One region of the Streptomyces sp. WI03-4A genome, then DNA from elsewhere that is predicted to be linked to it. Evidence: predicted binding sites of a transcription regulator. Region 1 holds the regulator's gene; the other holds the start of a gene.

Region 1 (8,717 bases):
AGGCGAACCCGGAGTCGGTGGACCCGGCCTACCTCGCCACCCTGCGGGAGGGCGGTTTCAACCGGATCTCCTTCGGCATGCAGAGCGCGCGGCGGCACGTGCTGAGCGTCCTGGACCGCACCCACACCCCGGGCCGCCCCGAGGCGTGCGTGGCGGAGGCGAGGGCGGCGGGCTTCGAGCACGTCAACCTCGACCTGATCTACGGCACCCCCGGCGAGTCCGACGACGACTGGCGGGCGTCCCTGGAGGCGGCCATCGGCGCCGGCCCCGACCACGTCAGCGCCTACGCCCTCATCGTCGAGGAGGGCACCCAGCTCGCCCGCCGCATCCGCCGGGGCGAGGTCCCGATGACGGACGACGACGTGCACGCCGACCGCTACCTGATCGCCGAGGAGACCCTGTCGGCGGCGGGCTTCGACTGGTACGAGGTCTCCAACTGGGCCACCTCCGAGGCCGGGCGCTGCCTGCACAACGAGCTGTACTGGCGGGGCGCGGACTGGTGGGGCGCGGGCCCCGGCGCCCACTCGCACGTGGGCGGCGTGCGCTGGTGGAACGTCAAGCACCCGGGCGCCTACGCGGCGGCCCTGGCGTCGGGCCGCTCCCCGGGCGCGGGCCGCGAACTGCTCTCCGACGAGGACCGCCGGGTCGAACGGATCCTTCTGGAACTGCGCCTGAGCGAGGGCGTCCCGCTCTCCCTGCTCAAGGAGGCCGGCCTCGCGGCCGCCCGCCGCGCCCTGACCGACGGCCTCCTCCAGCGGACCCCCTACACCGAGGGCCGCGCCGCCCTGACCCTGCGCGGCCGCCTGCTGGCGGACGCGGTGGTGCGGGACCTGGTGGACTGACCGGCCGGGCACCTACAGGGGCGTCAAGCCCCACCGCCGGCCGTGACGAAGTCGATCAGTTCCTCCACTCGGCCCAGCAGTTCCGGCTCCAGGTCCTTGTAGGAGCGCACCCCGGACAGGATGCGCTGCCAGGCCGCGCCCGTGTTCTCGGGCCAGCCCAGGGCCCGGCACACGCCCGTCTTCCAGTCCTGGCCGCGGGGCACCCGGGGCCAGTCGGGGATGCCCACGGAGGACGGCTTCACGGCCTCCCAGACGTCGATGTACGGGTGGCCGACCACCAGCGCGTGCTCGCTCGTCACGGCCTCGGCGATCCGCCACTCCTTGGTGCCCGGCACCAGGTGGTCCACCAGCACGCCGAGCCGGGCGTCGGGCCCGGGCGCGAACTCCGCCACGACCGCCGGCAGGTCGTCCACGCCCTCCAGGTACTCCACGACCACGCCCTCGATGCGCAGGTCGTCGCCCCACACCTTCTCCACCAGCTCGGCGTCGTGCCGGCCCTCGACGTAGATGCGGCCGGCGCGGGCCACCCGGGCCCGGGCCCCGGGGACGGCCACCGAACCGGACGCCGTCCGGGTGGGCCGCGGGGGAGCGGCGGCCGGCCGTACGAGGGTGACCGCCCGGCCCTCCAGCAGGAAGCCGCGCGGCTCCAGCGGGAACACCCGGTGCTTGCCGAAGCGGTCCGCCAGCGTCACCGTGCCCGCCTCGCAGCGGATCACCGCGCCGCAGAACCCGGTACCCGCCTCCTCCACCACCAGACCCGGCTCCGCCGCGACCTCCGGGACGGGCTTCGGCTTCTTCCACGGCGGGGTCAGGTCGGCGGAGTACTGGCGCATTCGAGTGACGATAGGAGAAGCCGCCGCCCGGGGCTCACGACACGCCGAAACGCGCCGCCAGCTCGTCGCGTTGCCGCCGCACGAACCCGGCGTCCACCACCGCACCGTGACCGGGCACGTACAGCGCGTCCTCGCCGCCCAGCGCCAGCAGCCGGTCGAGCGCGGCCGGCCACCGCGACGGCACGGCGTCCGGGCCCGCCTGCGGCGTGCCGGACTCCTCGACCAGGTCGCCGCAGAACACCACCTCGGGGGAGCCGGGTACCAGCACCGCCAGGTCGTGCGCGGTGTGCCCGGGCCCCACGTTGGCCAGCAGCGCCTGCCGGCCGTCCCCGAGGTCCAGCGTCAGCTCGCCGGAGACCGGATGCCGGGGCGCCCCGGCCGCCAGCGTGTCCACCGCCTCCTCCGCGTCCGCCGCCGGCAGGCCGTTGCGGACCGCGTCCAGGCGCAGTTCCTCGCGTCCGCCGGTGAACACCGCCTCCGCCCCCACCGCCGCGTACACCTCGGCCCCGGCGAACGCGGCCGTGCCGAAGACGTGGTCGAAGTGGGGATGGGTCAGCGCGAGATGGGTCACACGGCGGCCCGCCAGCCGCTCGGCGCACTCCCGCAGCCGGGCGCCCTCGGCCAGGCTCGCCCCGGCGTCCACCACCAGCGCCGTGCCGTGCCCGATCACCAGGCCCGCGGTGCAGTCCCAGCCGGGCAGCCGGCACCTGCCGATCCCGTCGGCCAGCCGCTCCCACCCCAGCTCTTCCCAAGTCACCGTCATACCGCGACGCTAGCGGTACGACCCCGTACGGCAGGACCGACCTTGCCCAGTGAGTACCCCACGGCCGTACACTGGGCCGGGGAACGCTGGCACTCGGACACGCAGAGTGCCAGGTGGACCACTCGAAGGTCCCAGGGGACGACATGCTGGAGGTGCGCGCGGATGCTGAGTGAACGCAGGCTTCAGGTGCTGCGCGCCATCGTCCAGGACTACGTGGGCACCGAGGAGCCGGTGGGCTCCAAGGCGCTCACCGAACGGCACAACCTCGGCGTCTCCCCGGCGACGGTGCGCAACGACATGGCGGCCCTGGAGGACGAGGGCTTCATCGCACAGCCGCACACCAGCGCCGGGCGCATCCCCACCGACAAGGGCTACCGGTTGTTCGTGGACAAGCTCGCGGGTGTCAAGCCGATGACCGGGCCCGAGCGCCGGGCCATCCAGAACTTCCTCGAGGGCGCCGTCGACCTCGACGACGTCGTGGCCCGCACGGTGCGCCTGCTCGCGCAGCTCACCCGGCAGGTCGCCGTCGTGCAGTACCCGTCCCTGACCCGGTCCACCGTCCGGCACGTGGAGCTGCTCTCGCTCGCGCCCGCGCGGGTGATGCTCGTGCTGATCACGGACACCGGCCGGGTCGAGCAGCGGATGGTCGACTGCCCGGCGCCCTTCGGCGAGGCATCCCTGGCCGACCTCAGGGCCCGGCTGAACAGCCGGGTCGCCGGCCGCCGGTTCAGCGATGTGCCGCACCTGGTCGAGGACCTGCCCGAGGGCTTCGAGGCCGAGGATCGCGGTACGGTCTCCACCGTGCTCTCCACCCTGCTGGAGACACTGGTGGAGGAGAACGAGGAGCGGTTGATGATCGGCGGCACCGCCAATCTCACCCGTTTCGGACATGATTTCCCCCTCACGATCCGGCCCGTGCTGGAGGCTCTTGAGGAGCAGGTCGTGCTCCTCAAGCTCCTGGGCGAGGCGAAGGATCCGGGCGTGATGGTGCGCATCGGGCACGAGAACGCCCATGAGGGACTCAACTCCACCTCCGTGGTGTCGGTCGGCTACGGTTCGGGCGGCGAGGCGGTTGCCAAGCTCGGCGTGGTCGGACCGACCCGCATGGACTATCCGGGAACGATGGGAGCGGTACGCGCAGTGGCACGGTACGTCGGACAGATCCTGGCGGAGTCGTAAGTGGCCACGGACTACTACGCCGTTCTCGGCGTGCGCCGCGACGCGTCGCAGGATGAGATCAAGAAGGCGTTCCGTCGGCTCGCGCGCGAGCTGCACCCGGACGTCAACCCCGATCCGAAGACCCAGGAGCGGTTCAAGGAGATCAACGCCGCCTACGAGGTGCTGTCGGACCCGCAGAAGAAGCAGGTCTACGACCTCGGCGGCGACCCGCTCTCCCAGGCGGGCGGCGCGGGCGCGGGCGGCTTCGGCGCCGGCGGCTTCGGCAACTTCTCCGACATCATGGACGCGTTCTTCGGCACGGCGTCGCAGCGCGGGCCGCGCTCGCGCACCCGACGCGGCCAGGACGCGATGATCCGCATCGAGGTCGAGCTGGACGAGGCGGCCTTCGGGACGACCAAGGACATCCAGGTCGACACCGCGATCGTCTGCAACACCTGCAACGGCGAGGGCGCGGCGCCCGGCACCAGCGCCCAGACGTGTGACATGTGCCGCGGCCGCGGCGAGGTCTCCCAGGTGACCCGGTCCTTCCTGGGCCAGGTCATGACCTCCCGCCCCTGCCCCCAGTGCCAGGGCTTCGGCACGGTCGTGCCGACCCCGTGCCCGGAGTGCGCGGGCGACGGCCGGATCCGCTCCCGCCGCACCCTGACGGTGAAGATCCCGGCCGGTGTCGACAACGGCACCCGGATCCAGCTCGCCGGCGAGGGCGAGGTCGGCCCCGGCGGCGGTCCGGCCGGCGACCTCTACGTCGAGATCCACGAGCTGCCGCACTCGACCTTCCAGCGGCGCGGCGACGACCTGCACTGCACGGTCACCATCCCGATGACCGCGGCGGCCCTCGGCACCAAGGTGCCGCTGGAGACCCTGGACGGGATGGAGGAGGTCGACATCCGGCCCGGCACCCAGTCCGGCCAGTCGATCCCGCTGCACAACCGGGGCGTCACGCACCTGCGCGGCGGCGGCCGGGGCGACCTGATCGTGCACGTCGAGGTCACCACGCCGACCAAGCTCGACCCCGAGCAGGAGCGGCTGCTGCGCGAGCTGGCGAAGCTGCGCGGCGAGGAGCGGCCCCAGGGCCAGTTCCAGCCGGGCCAGCAGGGCCTGTTCTCGCGGCTGAAGGACGCCTTCAACGGGCGCTGACGCCGGCCGGCAGGGCGGTCCGGACCCGGTCCGGACCGCCGCTCCGGCGGCGGCCGGAACCGCGGCCCGCGGCGGTGCGCGGGGGGCGTTCGGACACCCTGTGTCACTGGCCTATGCCGCCGGACGCCCGGATTCGGACTTGTTTCGAGGACGTGACAACATGCGGTCATGTCCTCCGCACTGACCGATCTCTTTCCACTTCCGATCGTGCAGGCCCCCATGGCGGGCGGTGTCTCCGTCCCGCAGCTCGCGGCCGCCGTGTCCGAGGCGGGCGGTCTCGGCTTCCTCGCCGCCGGGTACAAGACCGCCGACGGCATGTACCAGGAGATCAAGCAGCTGCGAGGGCTCACGGCCCGCCCGTTCGGCGTGAACCTCTTCATGCCCCAGCCCGAGTACGCGGAGTCGGGCGCGGTGGAGGTCTACGCGCACCAGCTGGCCGGCGAGGCCGCCTGGTACGAGACCGAGCTCGGCGACCCAGACAGCGGACGCGACGACGGCTACGACGCCAAGCTCGCCGTCCTCCTCGACAACCCGGTCCCGGTGGTCTCCTTCCACTTCGGCGTGCCGGGCCGGGACGTCCTCGACTCGCTGCGCCGGGCCGGAACCCTCACCCTGGTCACCGCCACCACCGCCGAGGAGGCCCTCGCCGTCGAGCGGGCCGGTGCGGACGCGGTGATCGCGCAGGGCGTGGAGGCCGGCGGCCACCAGGGCACCCACCGGGACCTCGCGGAGAACGACGGCTCCGGCATCGGGCTGCTCTCGCTGGTCGCGCAGATCCGCGAGACCGTGCGCGTCCCGATCGTCGCCGCCGGCGGCATCATGCGCGGCGCCCAGATCGCCGCCGTCATCGCCGCGGGCGCGAGCGCGGCCCAGCTCGGCACCGCGTTCGTCGCCACCCACGAGTCCGGCGCACCCGCCCCGCACAAGCAGGCGCTGACCAACCCGCTGTTCGCGCGCACCGAGCTGACCCGGGCCTTCTCCGGCCGCCCGGCGCGCGCCCTGGTCAACCGCTTCCTGCGCGAGCACGGCCCGTACGCCCCCGCCGCGTACCCCGAGGTCCACCACCTGACCTCGCCGCTGCGCAAGGCCGCCGCCAAGGCCGGAGACGCCCAGGGCATGGCGCTGTGGGCCGGCCAGGGCCACCGGATGGCCCGCGAGCTGCCCGCCGGGGAACTGGTGCGGGTGCTGGCGGCCGAACTCACCGCGGCCCGGACAGCGTTGTCGGGCCCGGCCGGCACGGGAGGTGAGGGGCGATGACCGCACCGGTCTTCGTCGTCGAGCACTTCGACGCGGACGGTCACCGCTACGTCCTGGACGGCCCCGAAGGCCGCCACGCGGTCTCGGTCAAGCGGCTCCAGCCGGGCGAGGAGGTCGTCCTCACCGACGGCGCCGGACGTCACGCCGTGTGCGAGGTGATCGCCACCGAGGGCAAGGACCGGCTGATCGTCCGCCTGGGCACCGTCGCCGAGGAGCCGGAGCCCGCACCGCGCATCACCGTCGTGCAGGCCCTGCCCAAGGGCGACCGCGGCGAGGTCGCCGTCGAGACCATGACCGAGGTCGGCGTCGACGCCGTCGTGCCCTGGCAGGCGGCCCGCTGCATCACCCAGTGGCGGGGCGAGCGCGGGCTGAAGGCCCTCGGCAGGTGGCGGGCCACCGCCCGGGAGGCCGGCAAGCAGTCCCGCCGGGTCCGCTTCCCCGAGATCGCGGACGCGGCCACCACCAAGCAGGTCGCCGCGCTCCTCGCCGAGGCCGACTTCGCCGCCGTGCTGCACTCCGACTTCGAACACGGCAGCGCCCCGCTGGCCACCGCCGAACTCCCCGACCGGGGCGAGATCGTGCTGGTCGTCGGGCCCGAAGGCGGAGTCTCCCGCGACGAGTTGGCACTCTTCGAGGAGGCGGGCGCCCGCGCCTTCGTGCTCGGCCCCTCCGTCCTGCGCACATCCACCGCCGGCACCGCCGCCGCGGCCCTCCTCCTGGGCCGCACCGGCCGCTGGTCCTGACCCCCGAGGGACACGATGGAACTCGCCCAGATACGGCTCCTCGTCACCGACTTCCCGGCCTGCTACCACTTCTACGCCGAGGTCCTCGGCCTCACCCCGCAGTCCGGGGCGACCGAGGGCCCGTACGAGAAGTTCAGCCCGCACGCCGGCTCGGCCGGGATCGCGCTCCAGGACCGCGCCATGATGGGCGGCGTCCTCGCCGAACTGGGCGGCGCCGCCACGGGCCACCGCTCCCTGGTCGTCCTGCGCGTCGACGACCTCGACGCCTACTGCGCGGAGATCGGCTCCCGCGGCGCGACCGTCCTGCACGGGCCCGCCCCCATGACGGACCGCATGCGGGTGGCCCACCTCAAGGACCCGGAGGGGAACATGGTGGAACTCCAGGAGTGGCTTCTGCTGCGCACCTGACGATCGCCGGGAGCAGCGGCCAGCCGTCCACCTCGCCGCCGGCCGGCTCCCGCGCCCGCACCACGTCCACGAACGCCCGCACGACGGACGGCAGGTGCAGATTGGCCGCGTTCCCGTGCTCGTCGATCACGAGCCCGGAGTGGCTGTAGGCGTCGCTGCCCGCCACCCGTCCGGGCCCGCCCCGGAAGACCAGCCGGGCGGCGGGCCGGTCGGTCCGGCCGTCCCGGTACAGCACCAGCGTCTCCTGGCAGGGGCCGCCGTCCGGCCGGTGCCGGTGCCCGACCCGCCACCACCACACCTCCCCGCAAGGACCGGCCAGTCGTCTGAGTCTGCCTCTCCCGCCCATCGGGCCAGCCTACGGCGGCCCGGACACCACGGCGGTCCCGCGGGCCCCCGCCCGAACGGGTGAGTGGCCGTAAGCGGTCTTCCGCACCGCCCGCACCGGTGGCACGCTGCCCTTCATGGGGGCTTCGAGACGAATCGGACAGGGGCCACGAGCCACGCGCGCACTGGCCGTGGCGGGGCTCGCCGTGGTGACGGTGGGCGTGGTGACGGCATGTCAGCCGGGCGATCTCAGCTCGGCCGCGGTGGCGTACACCACCGACAAGACCGCCACCGACGAGCTCAAGCGGCGGCATGTGGACATCAGTTGGCTCACCTGCACGGGCAACTACGGCAAGGGCGGCTACACACCGGGGAAGTCCCCCTCGCCGACCGAGACCACCGTCGTCTCCGTCGACTGCCAGGGGCAGACCAAGGACGGCCGGAAGATCACCGTCACCGGCAAGGTGACGAAGGCCGTCGACGGCGCCTGCGTGCGCGGCGACCTGACCGCCCGGGTCGGCGGCCGGCAGGTGTTCCGGGTCAGCGGACTCGGCGACTGCGACGCCACGACGGGGCCGACGTACCGGCCGCCCGTCACCTACCGCCCCACCGGCGGGGAGCCCACCGTCACGGTCACCGTCACCCGGACCCTGTGGTGCAAGGGCGACCCGACCTGCTGGCCCGTGGAGGGAAAGTGATCCGAACCGGAGGCGGGCGCGCCGGCCGCTGCGTACAGTGACGGGGTGACTCAGAGCGCTCCGGCAGGTTCCTCCGGCTACCTCCGATTCCCCCACCTGAACGGCGACTTGGTGACCTTCACCGCCGAGGACGACGTATGGCTGGCCCCCCTGGACGGCGGCCGCGCCTGGCGGACCGGCGCCGACAACGTGCCGGTGAACCACCCCCGCATCTCGCCCGACGGCACCACCCTCGCCTGGACCTCGACCCGGGACGGCGCCCCCGAGGTGTACGTCGCCCCGGTCGACGGCGGGCCGTCCAGGCGGCTGACCCACTGGGGGAGCCTCAAGACCCAGGTCCGCGGCTGGACCCCGGACGGCGAGGTCCTCGCGCTCAGCACCCAGGGCCAGGCGAGCCTGCGCCGCACCTGGGCGCGGGCCGTTCCGCTGGACGGCGGACCGGCCACCACCCTTCCCTTCGGACCGGTCGGCGACATCGCCCACGGTCCGCACACGGTACTGCTGTCCGCCCCGATGGGCCGCGAGGCCGCCTG
Region 2 (8,717 bases), on a different contig from region 1:
AACCTACGAGAGCGCGGCGCCCGCGCTGGCCGCCTCCTACGAGGCGCTGGCCCACCGGCACCGCACCCAGCCCAGGTGAGTGAACGCACGAGAACCGGCACCCGAACCGAGGAAGCCACCCCCCATGACCTCCCATGACCTGCGCAGCGAGCTGGAGTCCCTCACCACCGAGGCCTTCCGGCCCGACCTCGCCGAGATCGATCGGCTGTCCACCCTCGACATCGCGCGTCTGATGAACGGTGAGGACGCGGGCGTGCCCGCCGCCGTCGCCGCCCGGCTGCCGCAGATCGCCGCCGCCATCGACGCCGTGGCCGCGCGCATGTCCCGCGGCGGCCGCCTGGTCTACGCCGGCGCCGGCACCGCCGGACGGCTCGGTGTGCTCGACGCCTCCGAGTGCCCGCCCACCTTCAACACCGACCCGGCCCAGGTCGTCGGCCTGATCGCGGGCGGCCCGCAGGCCATGGTCACCTCGGTCGAGGGCGCCGAGGACTCGCGCGAGCTGGCCCGCCGGGACCTGACGGCGCTGGGGCTCGGCCCCGACGACACCGTCGTGGGGATCTCCGCCTCCGGCCGCACCCCCTACGCCATCGGCGCGGTCGAGCACGCCCGCGCGCTCGGCGCCCTGACCGTCGGTCTCGCCTGCAACGAGCACAGCGCCCTGGCGGCCGCCGCCGAGCACGGCATCGAGGTCGTGGTCGGCCCCGAGCTGATCACCGGCTCGACCCGGCTGAAGGCGGGCACCGCGCAGAAGCTGGTGCTCAACATGCTCTCGACGATCACCATGGTCCGTCTGGGCAAGACCTACGGGAACCTGATGGTCGACGTGCGCGCCTCCAACGACAAGCTGCGGGCCCGCTCCCGCCGGATCGTCGCGCTGGCCACCGGAGCCCCGGACGAGGAGATCGAGAAGGCGCTCACCGAGTCGGGCGGCGAGGTGAAGAACGCGATCCTGGCCCTCCTCACCGGGGTCGACGGCCCGACGGCCACCCGCCTTCTGGAGGACTCCGGCGGCCATCTGCGCGCCGCGCTGGCCGCGGCGGCCACCTGACCCGCACGCTCGGGGCGTGCGCAACGACCCCGCCTCCACCGCAGCCGCCGTCCTCGCCCGGGCCGGCGGCCCCGGGAACGTCACCTCCGTCGCCCACTGCATGACCCGGCTCCGGCTGGGCGTCGCCGACCCGGCGGCGGTCGACGCGGAGGGACTGCGAGCGCTGCCCGGGGTGCTCGGGGTGGTGGCGGACGGCGCCGGCGTGCAGATCGTGCTGGGGCCGGGGGTGGTCGAGGAGGTCACGGCACGCACCGAGGCCCTGGTGCGGGAGGCCGGTCCCGCGCCCGCGCGGCCGGCCGGCCCGGAGGGCGGGGTGGAGGCGGCAGCCCCCCGGCGCGAGGCGACGCCGGTCAAGGCCCTGCTGCGCCGTGTCGCGAACGTCTTCGTCCCGCTCATCCCCGCCCTGATCGGCTGCGGCGTCCTCGCGGGCCTGAACGGCCTGCTGCTCAACGCCGGCCTGCTGCCCGCCCTCACCCCGGCGCTGACCGCCGTCGCCTCCGGCTTCATGGCGCTGATCGCCGTGTTCGTCGGGCACAACACGGCGAAGGAGTTCGGCGGTACGCCGGTGCTCGGCGGCGCGGTGGCGGCCGTGGTCGTGTACCCGGGCGTGGCCAAGGTGACGGCGTTCGGGGTGCACCTGGTGCCCGGCCAGGGCGGGGTGCTCGGCGCGCTCGCGGCGGCACTGCTGGCCACACGGGTGGAGAAGTGGTGCCGGGGCCGGGTGCCCGGAGCGCTGGACGTCCTCCTCACCCCCACGGTGACCGTCCTGGTCTCCGGCCTGGTCACGCTGTACGGCCTGATGTACGCGGCCGGGGTGGTCGCCGCCGCCATCGGCACGGCCGCGGACCGGTTGCTGGCCACGACCGGGCCCGCCGCCGGGCTGGTCCTCGGCGGCCTGTTCCTGCCCCTGGTCATGCTGGGCCTGCACCAGGCCCTCATCCCCATCCACACCACGCTCATCGCCCAGCAGGGCTACACGGTCCTGCTGCCCCTGCTCGCCATGGCGGGCGCGGGCCAGGTGGGCGCGGCGCTCGCGGTGTACGTCCGGCTGCGCCACGACGTCTCGCTGCGCACGACGATCCGCTCGGCGCTCCCGGCCGGGCTGCTGGGCGTGGGCGAGCCGCTGATCTACGGCGTGTCGCTGCCGCTGGGCCGCCCGTTCGTGACGGCCTGCGCGGGCGGCGCGGCCGGCGGGGCCTTCGTCGGCTTCTTCGCGATGCTCGGCGACAAGGTGGGGGCGACGGCCATCGGGCCGTCGGGCTGGGCGCTGTTCCCGCTGCTGGCGGGCAACCGCGGACCCGGGACCGCGGCGGCCGTCTACGGCGGCGGCCTGCTCACCGGGTACGCGGTCGGCTTCGCGGCGACGTACCTCTTCGGCTTCACGGGCCGCTCCCGAGCAGCCACGTCGACGTGACACACCACCAACCCGGCCAGCCCGAACACGACGCACCCGCCGACTCCACCGACCGCCCCCACCCGGCCACATCCGCGTGACGCACCGGCGGGCCCGGTCGTTTCCCCGGGCATGATGAAGACGCTCCTGACCGCCGCCGCCCTCACGGTGTGCGCCGCCGCCCTGGCCGCGCCCGCCCACGCCGACGGCGGGGCCGACGGCCACTGGACCGCCACCGGCACCGCCCGCTGTGCCGGGGACCTGGCCCTGCCCGCGCTGGCGAGCGTGGCACCGCTGCCCGCGTCGGACGCGGCCCCCGCGTGCGGCGCCGACAGCCTCCTGCACCACGGCCGCTGACCGGCGCGCGTCTCCGCGTCCGCGACCGCGCGGCGCGCCCCGCCTCCCCGGCGCGCTACCGTCGAACGATGAACCACGCCCAGCTCACCGCCCTGGGCCGTGCCCTCCGCCTGGTCGGGGAGCACGGGGAGGCGCTCTCGGCCGACACACCGGACGCGCGGCTGCACGAGATCAAGGCCGATCTCAGACGCGCCCTCGACCTGCTCGACGAGAGCGTCGCGGCCGGCGCGCCCACGACCCGCTGTCCCGAGCACCCGCAGGGGCCCGTCGACGAGAGTGCGCCCGACCGGTGCCTGCTCTGCGAGACCAGGCGCCGGGCCGCGCGGCGGTCGGAGTTCCAGGGCGGCAGGCCGCGGGCCACCGAGGCGCCCGCCTCCGGCCAGTCCCGGTACGGCGTCCGCGCCGACCGGCCCCAGCCCCAGCAGCGGTGGCTGCCGGAGGCGTGGAACGGTCGCGAGTGGCAGCTGTGCGGGACGCCCCGGCGGGACCGGCACGAGGCGGAGGCCTATCTGGCCGCCCAGCGGCGCGGGTCCCGGCCGGCCATGGCGTACCGGCTCGTGCACGAGTTCACCGACTACGAGGTGCTGCGGATCTGGGGCACCCCGGTCCAGGTCGACATCGAGCCGATGGGCAACCTCTAGGCGCCTCGCTGCCGGCGGTCCCGGCTCAGCTCAGGGTCTTCAGCGCGGCGGCGTCGTAGGGCGCGAGCTCCTCGAACCGGTCGGCGAGCACCTTGGCCGCCCAGTCCGGGTCCTGGAGCAGGGCGCGGCCGACGGCGACCATGTCGAACTCGTCGGACTCCATGCGGTCCAGCAGGTTCTCGATGCCCTTGACCGGGGAGCCCTGGCCCTGGAAAGCGCCGGTGAAGTCGCCGTCGAGGCCGACCGAGCCGACGGTGATGACGGGCTTGCCGGTCAGCTTCTTCGTCCAGCCCGCGAGGTTCAGGTCGGAGCCGTCGAACTCGGGCAGCCAGTAGCGGCGGGTGGAGGCGTGGAAGACGTCGACGCCGGCGGCGGCCAGCGGGGTGAGGACGGCCTCCAGCTCCTCGGGGGTCTCGGCGAGCCGGGCGGTGTAGTCCTGCTGCTTCCACTGGGAGTAGCGGAAGATCACGGGGAACTCGGGGGACACGGCCGCGCGGACCGCCGCGACGATCTCCGCGGAGAACTTCGCCCGGGCGACGGGGTCACCGCCGTAGGCGTCGGTACGGCGGTTGGTGCCCTCCCAGAGGAACTGGTCGAGGAGGTAGCCGTGGGCGCCGTGGATCTCCACGCCGTCGAACCCGATGCGCTCGGCGTCCGCGGCGGCCCGGGCGAACGCGCCGATGACGTCGTCGAGGTCCTGCTGGGTCATCGCCTTGCCGGTGGCCTCGGCGCCCGCGGTGACGAGACCGGAGGGGCCCATCGCGGGGGCGTCGGGGAAGGGGTTCTGGCCCTGCTCGCGGACCATGCCGATGTGCCACAGCTGCGGGACGATCGTGCCGCCGGCCGCGTGCACGTCCTCGGCGACCTTCGCCCAGCCCGCGAGCTGCTCCTCCCCGTGGAACCGCGGGACGCGACCGCTGTTCCCGGCCGACTCGTGGCCCACGTAGGTGCCCTCGGTGACGATCAGACCGACACCGGCGGCGGCGCGGCGCGCGTAGTACGACCGCACGTCCTCACCGGGAACACCGCCCGGCGAGAACATCCGGGTCATCGGCGCCATCACGATCCGGTTGGGCACCGTGAGCCCGTTCAGCGCGATCGGACGGGAGAGGATCTGGGCGGCGCGGGACGCGGGGGACGTGACGGTCACGTGGGGGCTCCTGACGAATGACGGGTGACGGGTGGCCGCGTGAGCTGACCGGCTGGTATGTGCGCACGCATTGTTACACCACCTGAAGCAACCATCGCCGCAGCGGTGCGCATTCCGGAAGGACCGGGGTCACTGTGTGTTCCGGAACACACTCCGGACACGCCCGAGGGCGGCACCCCCTGCCGGAACAGGGGGTGCCGCCCTCGGAAAGGACAGGCTGATCCGGGTGGATCAGAAGTCCATGTCACCGCCCGGCATGCCGCCCGGAGCGGCCGCGGCGGCCTTCTCCGGCTTGTCGGCGATGACGGCCTCGGTGGTGAGGAACAGCGCGGCGATGGAGGCGGCGTTCTGCAGCGCGGAACGGGTCACCTTCGCCGGGTCGATGATGCCCTCGGCGATCATGTCGACGTACTCGCCGGTGGCGGCGTTCAGACCGTGGCCGACGGCCAGGTTGCGCACCTTCTCCACGACGACGCCACCCTCGAGACCACCGTTGACGGCGATCTGCTTCAGCGGGGCCTCGAGCGCGAGCTTCACGGCGTTGGCGCCGGTCGCCTCGTCACCCTCCAGGTCCAGCTTCTCGAAGACCGAGGAGGCCTGCAGCAGGGCCACGCCACCACCGGCGACGATGCCCTCCTCGACGGCGGCCTTCGCGTTGCGGACGGCGTCCTCGATGCGGTGCTTGCGCTCCTTGAGCTCCACCTCGGTGGCGGCACCGGCCTTGATGACCGCGACACCGCCGGCGAGCTTCGCCAGGCGCTCCTGCAGCTTCTCGCGGTCGTAGTCCGAGTCGCTGTTCTCGATCTCGGCGCGGATCTGGTTCACCCGGCCGTTGACCTGGTCCGAGGAACCGGCACCGTCGACGATGGTGGTCTCGTCCTTGGTGATGACGACCTTGCGGGCGCGGCCCAGGAGGTCCAGGGTCGCGTTCTCCAGCTTGAGGCCGACCTCCTCGGAGATGACCTCGCCGCCCGTCAGGATGGCGATGTCGCCGAGCATGGCCTTGCGGCGGTCGCCGAAGCCCGGGGCCTTGACGGCGACGGACTTGAAGGTGCCGCGGATCTTGTTCACGACCAGGGTCGACAGGGCCTCGCCCTCGACGTCCTCGGCGATGATCAGCAGCGGCTTGCCCGACTGCATGACCTTCTCCAGCAGCGGGAGCAGGTCCTTGACGGAGCCGATCTTGGAGTTCGCGATGAGGATGTACGGGTCCTCGAGCGACGCCTCCATGCGCTCCATGTCGGTGGCGAAGTAGGCGGAGATGTAGCCCTTGTCGAAGCGCATGCCCTCGGTGAGCTCGAGCTCGAGACCGAAGGTGTTGCTCTCCTCGACGGTGATGACGCCTTCCTTGCCGACCTTGTCCATGGCCTCGGCGATCAGCTCGCCGATCTGGGTGTCGGCGGCGGAGATGGACGCGGTGGAGGCGATCTGCTCCTTCGTCTCCACGTCCTTCGCCTGCTCCAGCAGGGCGGCGGAGACGGCCTCGACGGCCTTCTCGATACCGCGCTTCAGGGCCATCGGGTTGGCACCGGCGGCGACGTTGCGCAGACCTTCCTTGACCAGGGCCTGGGCGAGCACGGTCGCGGTGGTCGTACCGTCACCGGCGACGTCGTCCGTCTTCTTGGCGACTTCCTTGACCAGCTCGGCGCCGATCTTCTCGTACGGGTCCTCGAGCTCGATCTCCTTGGCGATGGAGACACCGTCGTTGGTGATCGTGGGGGCGCCCCACTTCTTCTCGAGGACGACGTTGCGGCCCTTGGGGCCGAGCGTCACCTTGACGGCGTCCGCGAGCTGGTTCATGCCGCGCTCGAGGCCGCGCCGCGCCTCCTCGTCGAACGCGATGATCTTGGCCATGTGAAGTGGTCCCTCCAGGACTGGGGGTGATTCCTTCGGACCGCGCCCGCGCCCGCGACGGACGGCTCGCCGGCCCCGTGGTTCCTTGCACCACTTGGCCCGCGGGCCTCACCGACCCGGTCCTTCGTTGTCACTCTCACCTTCAGAGTGCTAACGCCAATGATTAGCACTCGGGCATGGCGAGTGCAAGCGCCTCCGGGGGATCAGCCCGGGGCGAACAGGACGAAGGGCCCACACCCCGGGCGGGGTGTGGGCCCTTCGCGTGAAGAACGTTCAGGCGGTGACGCGAACCATGTCGGCCTGCGGGCCCTTCTGGCCCTGCGAGATCTCGAACTCGACCCGCTGGCCCTCTTCCAGGGTGCGGTAGCCGTCCATCTGAATCGCGCTGTAGTGGACGAAGACGTCCGCACCACCGTCGACCGCGATGAAGCCGTAGCCCTTCTCCGCGTTGAACCACTTGACGGTGCCCTGAGCCATGCCTAACTCCCCTATTACTGGCCCTTGCACAGATCCACACTTCGCGGACCCGGGTCAGACCTCACCCCCCATTGAACGGGGGCGTGCGCCGGAACGCGTCGACCGCGGCTGAATGTATCTGTCCAACTGCCGTCTGCAACAGGTCAATCGGACGAGAATTCTGGACGAGCCCGATCCGGAATCTGCCGAGAATTCAGGCGAATTCAGGGCAAGTCGGGCCCCGCAAATGGCTCAAAAGCCGCGAAAAACCCGCACACTTTGGCTGTTTCTCGACGGGCGTACGGCATGATTCCGGGGCCCGCGACCCGCAGACCCGGAACGCGTTCCCCAACTCTACCGCGCTCAATCACACAGAATGGCCCCCTCCGTTTCTCTCACGGAGGAGGCCATTCCATGAACAATCGGTAACCGCGATTACCGAAGGTAATGTCAGCCGCCGGCGACCGCCGGAATGATGGAGACACCGGCGCCGTCGGGGGTCGCGGTCTGCAGCCCCTGCTCGAAGCGGACGTCGTCGTCGTTGACGTAGACGTTCACGAAGCGGCGCAGCTTGCCCTGGTCGTCCAGCACCCGGGCGGCGATGCCGGTGTGGTTCTTCTCCAGGCTCTCGATGACCTCGGCGAGGGTCGTGCCCTCGGCGGCGACCTCGGCCTGGCCACCCGTGTAGGTGCGCAGGATGGTGGGGATGCGAACGGTCACGCTCATGCGAGGCCAGCCTCTCGGAAGGAGTCCAGGGTCGGGCGGATGGTGGCGGTCAGGCCGGTGCCGGCCACCGCGTCGAGGGTCTTGAGGCCGTCGCCGGTGTTGAGCACGACCGTGGTCTTCGCCGGGTCGAGGATTCCGTCCTTGAGCAGCTTGCGGGTGACTCCCACGGTCACCCCGCCCGCCGTCTCCGCGAAGATGCCCTCGGTGCGGGCCAGCAGCTTGATGGCGTCCACGACCTCCTCGTCCGTCACGTCCTCCACCGCGCCGCCGGTGCGGCGCGCGATGTCCAGGACGTACGGCCCGTCGGCCGGGTTGCCGATGGCCAGGGACTTGGCGATGGTGTTCGGCTTCTGCGGCCGCACCACGTCGTGACCCGCCTTGTACGCGGTCGACACCGGCGAGCAGCCCTCCGCCTGGGCGCCGAAGATCTTGTACGGGCGGTCCTCGACCAGGCCCAGTTTGATCAGCTCCTGCAGCCCCTTGTCGATCTTCGTGAGCTGGGAGCCGGAGGCGATCGGGACGACGATCTGGTCCGGGAGGCGCCAGCCGAGCTGTTCGCAGATCTCGTACGCGAGGGTCTTGGAGCCCTCCGCGTAGTACGGGCGCAGGTTGACGTTCACGAAGCCCCAGCCCTCACCGGCCGGGTCGCCGATCAGCTCGGAGCAGAAACGGTTCACGTCGTCGTAGTTGCCCTGGATGCCGACGAGCTCGCCGCCGTACACCGCGGCCATGACGACCTTGCCCTGCTCCAGGTCGTGCGGGATGAACACGCAGGAGCGGAAGCCGGCCCGGGCGGCCGCGGCGCCGACGGCGCCGGCCAGGTTGCCGGTGGAGGAGCAGGAGAGGGTGGTGAAGCCGAAGGCACGCGCGGCCTCCAGCGCCTGGGCGACGACCCGGTCCTTGAACGAGTGGGTCGGGTTGCCGGAGTCGTCCTTCACGTACAGGCCGCCGGTGACACCCAGTTCGCGCGCCAGGTTGTCGGCCTCGACGAGCTTGGTCCAGCCCGGGTTGATGTTGGGCTTGTCGGCCACGTCCGCGGGGACCGGCAGCAGCGGGGCGTAGCGCCAGATGTTCGCGGGGCCGGACTCGATG

The links. Region 1 encodes HrcA, which represses chaperone genes, less so after heat shock. Its sites were predicted from a motif close to TTNGCACTCNGNNNNNCNGAGTGCNAA; they were not measured.
Region 2: groL (chaperonin GroEL) is a predicted target of HrcA. The motif match lies at 6,607-6,633, and genes of this name have one in related genera.

What each region holds. Positions count from the first base shown of each region.
Region 1 is NZ_JARAUO010000038.1:84,153-92,869, reverse strand. Features, by position in the region: gene hemW (radical SAM family heme chaperone HemW) at 1-842, shown strand, start outside; gene PV343_RS30560 (DUF3097 domain-containing protein) at 866-1,675, opposite strand; gene PV343_RS30555 (MBL fold metallo-hydrolase) at 1,710-2,438, opposite strand; gene hrcA (heat-inducible transcriptional repressor HrcA) at 2,601-3,617, shown strand; gene dnaJ (molecular chaperone DnaJ) at 3,618-4,754, shown strand; gene PV343_RS30540 (nitronate monooxygenase) at 4,923-6,011, shown strand; gene PV343_RS30535 (16S rRNA (uracil(1498)-N(3))-methyltransferase) at 6,008-6,754, shown strand; gene PV343_RS30530 (VOC family protein) at 6,770-7,162, shown strand; gene PV343_RS30525 (hypothetical protein) at 7,104-7,508, opposite strand; gene PV343_RS30520 (hypothetical protein) at 7,624-8,184, shown strand; gene PV343_RS30515 (S41 family peptidase) at 8,281-8,717, shown strand, end outside.
Region 2 is NZ_JARAUO010000016.1:13,626-22,342, forward strand. Features, by position in the region: gene PV343_RS18085 (MurR/RpiR family transcriptional regulator) at 1-79, shown strand, start outside; gene murQ (N-acetylmuramic acid 6-phosphate etherase) at 125-1,048, shown strand; gene PV343_RS18095 (PTS transporter subunit EIIC) at 1,065-2,462, shown strand; gene PV343_RS18100 (hypothetical protein) at 2,574-2,798, shown strand; gene PV343_RS18105 (hypothetical protein) at 2,867-3,439, shown strand; gene PV343_RS18110 (NADH:flavin oxidoreductase) at 3,465-4,589, opposite strand; gene groL (chaperonin GroEL) at 4,821-6,443, opposite strand; gene PV343_RS18120 (cold-shock protein) at 6,717-6,920, opposite strand; gene PV343_RS18125 (MoaD/ThiS family protein) at 7,350-7,625, opposite strand; gene thrC (threonine synthase) at 7,622-8,717, opposite strand, start outside.